2 regions of the Sphingopyxis sp. USTB-05 genome follow, and region 1 is predicted to be linked to the other one. Evidence: riboswitches for the same ligand, from Rfam matches in the RefSeq annotation. Region 1 holds a riboswitch; the other holds the start of a gene.

Region 1 (4,196 bases):
GGTGGCGCATTTGTCGCGAAAGTCTTTGCAGGCGGCGCCGACCGCGAATTGCTGACGATCCTCAAACAGAATTTCACGACGGTAAAGCACGCCAAACCGCCGGCGAGCCGCAAGGGGTCGCCCGAGCTTTATGTCATCGCGCAGGGCTTTAAGGGCCGGAGCAGCAACGCGGACACGGAATAATCGGACAATGAGTCGAACCGGGGGAGAGTTTCGATGAGCAAATCGGCACGGTCGATCGCGGCTGTGACACTAGCCGCGCTGATGCTTGCATCGTGCGGCGGCGGGGGCGACGGAAGCCTGGGCAGCGGCGGCCCCGTGACGGTCCCGCCGACCCCGACTCCCACGCCGACTCCCACTTGCGGGCTTGCATCGCGTCAGGCCTTTGCCAAGGCGGTGATCGATGAATGGTATCTGTTCCCGAGCGACGTCGCGAGCGTCAGCGCGGCGAGTTACAGCAATGTCCAATCCTATATCGACGCGCTCGTCGCGCCCGCGCGCGCGCTGAACAAGGACCGCTTCTTCACCTACATCACCTCGATCGCCGAGGAGAATGCCTTCTACGCCAGCGGATCGAGCGCCGGTTTCGGCATTCGCCTGGCCTATGACGCGGTGAACCAGCGCATTGCCATTGCCGAAGCCTATGAAGGCGCTCCCGCCTTTGCCGCCGGGATCGACCGTGGGGCGGCGATCGTCGCCATCGGCACGACCAACGCCAATCTGCGTACCGTCGCCAGCATCGTGAACGCCGAAGGCACCGCGGGGCTGACCGATGCGCTAGGCCCCAACGACCCCGGGGTCAGCCGCGTGCTGCGCATCACCGACGCCAGCGGCACGCGCGATGTCACCGTGACGAAAGCCGACTATTCGCTCGACCCGGTTTCCGACCGCTATGGTGCAAAGATCATCACCGAGGGCGGTCGCAGCTACGGCTATATCAACCTGCGCACCTTTATCTCGTCCGCGGACGACCAGCTAAAGGCGGCCTTTGCCGATTTTCGCGCACGCGGCGTGACCGACATCATCGTCGATTTCCGCTATAACGGCGGCGGACTCGTTTCGACCGCCAATCTGATGGGCGACCTGATGGGCGCGGGGCGCGCCGGACAGATTTTCTCGCAAACCCGTTTTCGTTCCAGCAAATCGGCGGAGAATGACGAGCATCGCTTTACCCCGGTGAGCCAGTCGATCGCGCCGACGCGCATCGCCTTCATCGGTTCTGGGTCGACGGCATCGGCGAGCGAGCTGGTGATCAATTCGATGCTGCCCTGGCTCGGCACCAATATGACGCTCGTCGGCAGCAACACCTATGGCAAGCCCGTCGGCCAGATCGCGCTCGACAAGGCCGAATGCGACGACCGCATGCGCGTCGTCGCCTTTGCAACGGGTAACGCCACCGGACAGAGCGACTATTATGACGGGCTCGCGCCCAAGATCGCCAACAGTTGCGCCGCGAACGACGATCTGAGTGTCCCGCTCGGCGACCCGCGCGAGGCGTCGATCCGCGCCGCCATAGGCTTTCTGTCGGGCACCGCCTGTACAGCGCGCATCGCCGACGCGAGCGCCGGCGCGGCGGCGCAGCGCCGCAGCGCCGCGATCATGGCCGAGCCCGAAATGCTGAGCCCCGACCGGCCGAGCGCGGCACAGCGTGAATTGCCCGGACTCTTCTGATCGCGAGCCTGCTGCATCGCAGCAATTGACCACGGCCCGGAAATGCGGCTAACGGCGGCGGCAAGCGACAGGTTCCCCGGCGACGGGGACTAAGAGGGAACGGGAAAACCCCGGCTGCCCCTGCAACTGTACGCGGCGAGCCATCGGCCACGCGCCATTGGGACCCCGGTTCCGAGAAGGCGGCCGACCGGCGCTGACCCGCAAGCCAGGAGACCTGCCCGTCGCCGTCGTCTTTCGCGCGGACAGGGTGTGCCGGGCGGACGGGGGTGAACCCGCATGACGACAAAGCTGGCTGCGCATGGGCGCGGGCGATGTCGTGCGTCCCAAGGACAACCGCATCGACCGTGCGCATGGGCGGCCTTGTCGATGGGGTACCCAATGTTGAAATTTGTTTTCCGAAGTTCGATCTGCCTTGCCGCCGTCGCGGCGTCGTCCGCCGCCTCCGCCGAAGACGCGTCCACCGCGCATGCCGTCGCCGCCGACGGCGACAGCATCATCGTCACCGCGACGCGTGCACCGCTGACGCTGGACGAGATACCCGCTTCGGTCGCCGTGCTCGACAAGGCGGCAATCGACCGCGCGCAAGATATCGGCGTTACCGAACTGCTGCTCCGCACGCCGGGGATCAGCATCTCGCGCAACGGCGGTTATGGCACGTCCACCTCGCTGCGCATCCGCGGCGCCGAATCCGACCATAGTGTCGTCGTGATCGACGGGGTGAAGCTCAACGATCCGTCGTCGACCGGCGGCGGCTTCAATTTCACCAATCTGCTCGCTGGCGATATTTCGCGGATCGAAGTGCTCCGCGGGCCGCAGTCGATCCTGTGGGGCAGCCAGGCGATCGGCGGCGTCGTCAACGTCGTGACGGCTTCGCCCGAGAAGGAACTCGAAGGCAGCTTCGACCTGGAAGCAGGATCGCGACAGACCGTGAGTGCGCGCGCCGCGGTCGGCGGGCGCACCGGTCCCTTGAGCTGGCGCATCGGCGGCCAGCGCTTCACGACCGACGGGATCTCTTCGCATGCCAAGGCGTTCGGCGGTGTCGAGCGCGATGGCTATCGCAACACCAATCTCTCCGGCCGCGCCGAACTCGCGCTCGCCGACAATGTCAGCGCCGAGGTGCGCGGCTATTATTCGAGCGGCCGGGTCGAATTCGACGGCTTCAATGTCGACAGCAATGATTATGGGCTGAACAAGGAGTTCGTCGGTTACGCGGGGCTCAATTTCGACCTTATCGGCGGGCGATTCCGCAACCGCGTTGCTTACGCCTACACCGATACCAACCGCGACAATTTCAACCCCGACCGCGCGCGGCCGCAAAGCTTTGAGGCCGACGGCAAGAACAAGCGCTGGGAATATCAGGGCAGTTTCGATTTCACCGACCGCATCAGTGCGATCTTCGGAGTCGAGAATGAACGGTCGGATTTCCGCAGCCGATCGCCCGCCGCCTCGCTCGCGACGCCGGTCCCGGCTTTTGCGCGCGGCAAGGCCGAATTGACGAGCGTCTACGGCCAGCTCAGCGTCGAACCGCTCGACGGGCTGACGCTCAACGGCGGCGTCCGCTACGACGATCACGACAGCTTTGGCGGCCAGACGTTGTTCGCCGCTGGCGGGGTTTGGCGGCTCTCGACCGGCACCGTGCTGCGCGCAAGCTATGGCGAAGGGTTCAAGGCGCCGTCGCTCTATCAGCAGTTCAGCGAGTATGGGAATGTCGCGCTCGACCCCGAAGAGGCGCGTGGCTGGGAAGCCGGCATCGAGCAGCATCTGTTCGATCAGAAGCTGGTCGTCGGCGGGGCCTGGTTCGACCGCAGAACGAAGAATCAGATCATCTATAATAGCTGTTCGTCAACAACGACCAACCCGATGTGCTTCGTGCCTGGTGATCCGACGACGCGGCGTTTCGGATATTATTCGAACGTTGCGCGCAGCGAAGCGCATGGCGTCGAAGCCACTGCTGCGCTGACGCTCGGCGGGCTGAAGCTCGACGGCAATTATAGCTGGATCGTTGCCGAGGACCGGTCGGTGGGCACCGCAAATTTCGGTAAATGGCTGCCGCGCCGCCCGCGTCAGACGGCGAACGCATCGGCCAGCTATGGCTTCGACTTCGGGCTCGAGCTTGGCGCGGCGGTGCGCTGGTCGGGCAAGAGCTATGACAATGCAAGCAATGCACAGCGGCTCGACGATTATACGCTCGTCGACCTGCGCGCCGAATATGCGCTTGCCGACAATGTGAAGTTGTTCGCGCGCGCTGAAAATGTCTTCGACGAGCAATATATGACGGCGTTCCGCTATGGCTCGCTCGGCCGCAGCATCTACGCCGGCATCAGGGGACGCTTCTGATGGCGGCGCTGTCGGACCGGAGCGCATCGACGCTGTGGGTGTCGTTGCTCACCGCCGCGAGCAGCATAACGACGCTGGCGCTCGGTTGCGCCACTCCCTTTCCGTCGCTCGCGGCGCTCGCGGCGGTGCATCTGCGCCGCCGCGACGGGCTGGCGCTGATGGTCATGGCGTGGGCGGTCAGCCAGCTC
Region 2 (4,196 bases), 120 kb from region 1:
GGCTCAACCGCCGCGAGCGCTACGTCGCTTATGCCGCCGCCGCCTATACGGCTTCGGCCCTCGCCTTCCTGATCCAGGACGTCGGCCCGGTGTTGCCGATGGAACTGCAGCGCCTACCCGCGAATGTCGGCTTCCTCGCGACCGGCATGCTCTTCGCCGCCGCGATCATCAAACGCTACGACCTCCCCGTCCCCTGGCGCGCGATGGGCATCACCGCGGCCGTCTCCACCACCATCTTCGTCTGGTTCCTTCTCGGCCGACCGAGCATCGCCGCGCGCATCCTGACGATCAGCACCGGCGCGGGTATCATCGCGACCATGGTCGTCATCGCGCTCTGGCCGGTCGAAAAGCGCCACCTGATCGACCGCGTGCTGTTCTGGGTCGCCGCCTTTTCGGCGCTCAACCTCATCGTCCGACCCGTCGTCCTGCTTTCGCTACGCGGCGGTTTCGACAATTATGTCGGCTTCCAGCAGTCAATCTATTGGACCACCGTCCAGTTCACGCAGGCGATGGTGTCGATCGTCGCGGCGATCAGCCTGATGGTCGCGGTTGCGATCGACCAGATCGCCGAGCTGCGCCGTCAGGCCGACTATGACAATCTTTCGGGCCTGCTCAACCGCCGCGGGTTCGAGGCGCAGGCCGAAACCGCGCTTCGTCGCTGCCAGGACGAAGCGCGCCCCGTCGCGCTGCTCGTCGCGGACCTCGATCATTTCAAGCGCATCAACGACAATCACGATCACGCGGTCGGTGACGCGATCATCGCCGCTTTCGGCGCGCATGTCCGGCTGATCGGCCCCGCAGCTATGGTCGCGGGCCGCATCGGCGGAGAGGAGTTCGCGCTGCTCGTCCCCGGCGCGGGGATCGAGTCGGCGCGCCAGCTCGCCGAAGCGGTGCGCACCGGCCTTCAGGCCGCCTGCGCCGACCGCATCCCCGCCAGCCTCTGCCCGACCGCGAGCTTCGGCATCGCAGTCGGGACGCCCGGCGGTGGCACCAACCTCGCCGCACTGATGCACGAGGCCGATCAGGCGCTCTACGAAGCCAAGCGCACCGGCCGCAACCGCGTGCGCTCCTATACGCCGAAGCCCGTGCGCCTTACCGCGAATGGCGGCTGAGCCGCCGCGCTATTTCGCGCGCCGCACCGCCACCACCTTGATCTCGACGACCGCGGTCGGTTCGTACAGTCGCGACACGCCGATCGCGGTCCACGCCGGAAAGGGCGCCTTGACATAATTGTTCTTCACCGCCGCAAAGCCGTCGATATGCGCGGCAAGGTCGGTGTGAAAGGTCGTGATGTCGACGACATCGTCCCAGCTCGCGCCCGCGCGCGCCAGCGTCGCGGCGATATGTTTGAAAGCGCGCTCATACCCAGGCGCCAGATCGCTCTCGCCCTTCGCTGGCGCCGCGACCACCCCCGACAGATAGATGATGTCGCCGGCGATCACCGCATCGGCATAGCCCACCGCCTCCTGAAACGCGCGCGCTTCCGCATTTTCGGGCATCAGCACCGATCCCGCCTCGCGCGCGCCCGCCGACCCGGCGCACAGCCCCGCCACCAGCGCCATTCCCACCATCCTTGGCATCGCCCCTCGCATGATCCGCATCCCCCGTCTCGATCCAACCACGCCCGCGAACCTGACAGCGGACGGTCGCGAAGGCCAGCCCTTCGTCACCGGCCACGAACCGGCCCCCTACAGACCGACCATGATTTTCTTCGCTTATCAGGCCATTAATCCTCTTCCGCAGGAAAAGCCGCAGTCCCGCCAAGCTATTCCCCGCGCGGGACCATGAACGGAACAGAGACAAGGGAACAGAAACATGCGGACCCGACGACCATCGAACCTCCTCTGCGACGAACGCGGCGCGACCGCGATCGAATATGGGCTGATCGCCGCGCTGATCTCGCTCGCGTGCATCATCGCCTTCCAGATGCTCGGGCTCAGTCTCGAATCTATCTTCACGACGATCGACGAGGCGCTGAACCGATAATCCTACATCATATAAAGAATTCTTTATATGTCTGTTGACAATCACTGAGCGGCCTCTATCCTGAAAGCTGTCGAGGTTCTTCGCGTCGTCATGCGCCGCGAAGCTAAGACGGGAAGCCGGTGCGCCTCGCAAAGGGGCAATTCCGGCGCTGCCCCCGCAACTGTAAGCGGCGAGCGGCGGTCGTTACGTGTCACTGGTTCGGCAAGGAACCGGGAAGGCCAGACCGCAGCATTGACCCGCGAGCCAGGAGACCTGCCTCGTCAGATAACGTCCTCCGGCGGGGTGTCCGGTCAGGCCGCATGCATGGCTGCGCCCGACCTTGCTTCGCGGGCGTGGAATCCTGTGCGTTCGCGTCTGCCCGGCGCCTTGCTCCTTGCAAGGTGCTTGAAGAATGACTGTCAGCGTCGCCACTCTCGGCTTCCCCCGCATCGGCCTCCGCCGTGAACTCAAATTCGCGCTCGAAAGCTATTGGGCCGGGAAATCCTCCCTCACCGACCTGCAAACCGCCGCCGCGGGGCTGCGCGCGCTCCACTGGACGCGGCAAAAAGCGCTCGGCGCCGACATCCTGCCCTCGAACGACTTCTCGCTCTATGACCATGTGCTCGATACCTCGGCGCTCGTGGGTGCTATCCCTCCGCGCTACGACTGGGCAGCCGACACCGTCGACCCTGACCTCTATTTCGCGATGGCGCGCGGCGCGCAGAACGCCTGCTGCGGCGGCGATACGACCGCGATGGAAATGACCAAATGGTTCGACACCAACTATCATTTCCTCGTCCCCGAACTCACCGCCGGCCAGACCTTCCGCATCGCCTCGACCAAGATCTTTGACGAGTTTGCGGAAGCCAAGGCGCTCGGCCATGCGACGCGCCCCGTCCTGCTCGGCCCCGTCAGCTATCTGATGCTCGCCAAGGGCAAGGCGGTCGAGCCGCTCGCCCTGCTGCCCCAGCTCCTCGACACCTATGCAGAGATTCTCGCTCGCCTCGCCGCGCTTGGTGCCGACTGGGTCCAGATCGATGAGCCCTGCCTCGTCCTCGACCTGACGGGCGACCAGCGCACCGCCTTCGAGCGCGCCTACGCCCGGCTCGCGACGCGCGGGCCCAAGCTGATGCTCACCACTTACTTCGGCGGCCTCGGCGACAATCTCGATCTCGTCGCGGACCTTCCCGTCCACGGCCTGCACCTCGATCTCGTCCGCGCGCCGGATCAGCTCGCCCCCGCGCTGGCGAAGCTCCAGCCGCATGTCCTCCTCTCGCTCGGCGTCATCGACGGCCGCAACATCTGGCGCGCCAACCTCCCCGACCTCTATTGGCGCCTCAAGGAACTTGCGGCCAGGCGCGACGTCATCCTCGCGCCCTCATGCTCGCTCCTCCACGTCCCCGTCGACCTCGCGCTCGAAACCGGCCTCGATCCCGAAATCGCCCAGTGGCTGGCGTTCGCCGCGCAGAAGGTGGAGGAACTCGCCGCGCTGGCCAAGGCGCTGAACGAAGGCGAGGACGCAAGCTTCGCCGCCTTCTCCGCCTCGCGCATCGCCGCGGTCGCACGCCGGACCTCGCCCAAGATCCACGACGCGCAGGTGGCGCAGCGCCTCGCCGCCCTCGACGCCGGCGCCACCCACCGGACCTCCCCCTTCGCCGTCCGCCGCGAAGCGCAGCAGGTCCGGCTGAACCTCCCCGCCTACCCCACCACGACGATCGGCAGCTTCCCGCAGACCGCAGAGGTCCGCAAGGCGCGCGCCGCGCACGTCAAGGGCGATATCGACGACGCCGCTTACGCCCAATATCTCCGCGTCGAAACGCGCGCCGCGGTGAAATGGCAGGAGGAGGTCGGCCTCGACGTCCTCGTCCACGGCGAGTTCGAGCGTAACGACATGGTGCAATATTTCGGCGAGCAGCTCGCGGGCTTCGCCTTCACCCGCGCCGGCTGGGTGCAAAGCTATGGCTCGCGCTGCGTCCGCCCACCGATCCTCTATGGCGACGTCTCGCGCCCGCGGGCGATGACCGTCGACTGGTGGCGCTTTGCGCAGGACCAGACCGACTTGCCGATGAAGGGCATGCTCACAGGCCCCGTCACCATCCTGAACTGGTCCTTCGTCCGCGACGATCAGCCGCGCGCGACAAGCTGCCGCCAGATCGCGCTCGCGATCCGCGACGAGGTACAGGACCTCGAGGCTGCCGGCGCCGCGATCATCCAGATCGACGAGGCGGCGC

What was found. A riboswitch is a leader RNA that binds a small molecule or an ion and turns the genes downstream of it on or off. The one in region 1 is predicted to bind cobalamin.
Region 2: linked by a shared signal. The riboswitch ahead of metE (5-methyltetrahydropteroyltriglutamate--homocysteine S-methyltransferase) and the one ahead of KEC45_RS17175 (TonB-dependent siderophore receptor) in region 1 are both predicted to bind cobalamin.

Annotation. Positions count from the first base shown of each region.
Region 1 covers NZ_CP084712.1:3,682,085-3,686,280, forward strand. Annotated here, with positions in the region: gene KEC45_RS17165 (RlmE family RNA methyltransferase) at 1-183, shown strand, start outside; gene KEC45_RS17170 (S41 family peptidase) at 217-1,671, shown strand; cobalamin riboswitch at 1,724-1,908, shown strand; gene KEC45_RS17175 (TonB-dependent siderophore receptor) at 2,050-4,008, shown strand; gene KEC45_RS17180 (hypothetical protein) at 4,008-4,196, shown strand, end outside.
Region 2 covers NZ_CP084712.1:3,559,482-3,563,677, forward strand. Annotated here, with positions in the region: gene KEC45_RS16560 (GGDEF domain-containing protein) at 1-1,112, shown strand, start outside; gene KEC45_RS16565 (RidA family protein) at 1,122-1,562, opposite strand; gene KEC45_RS16570 (hypothetical protein) at 1,591-1,788, shown strand; gene KEC45_RS16575 (Flp family type IVb pilin) at 1,816-1,986, shown strand; cobalamin riboswitch at 2,043-2,261, shown strand; gene metE (5-methyltetrahydropteroyltriglutamate--homocysteine S-methyltransferase) at 2,378-4,196, shown strand, end outside.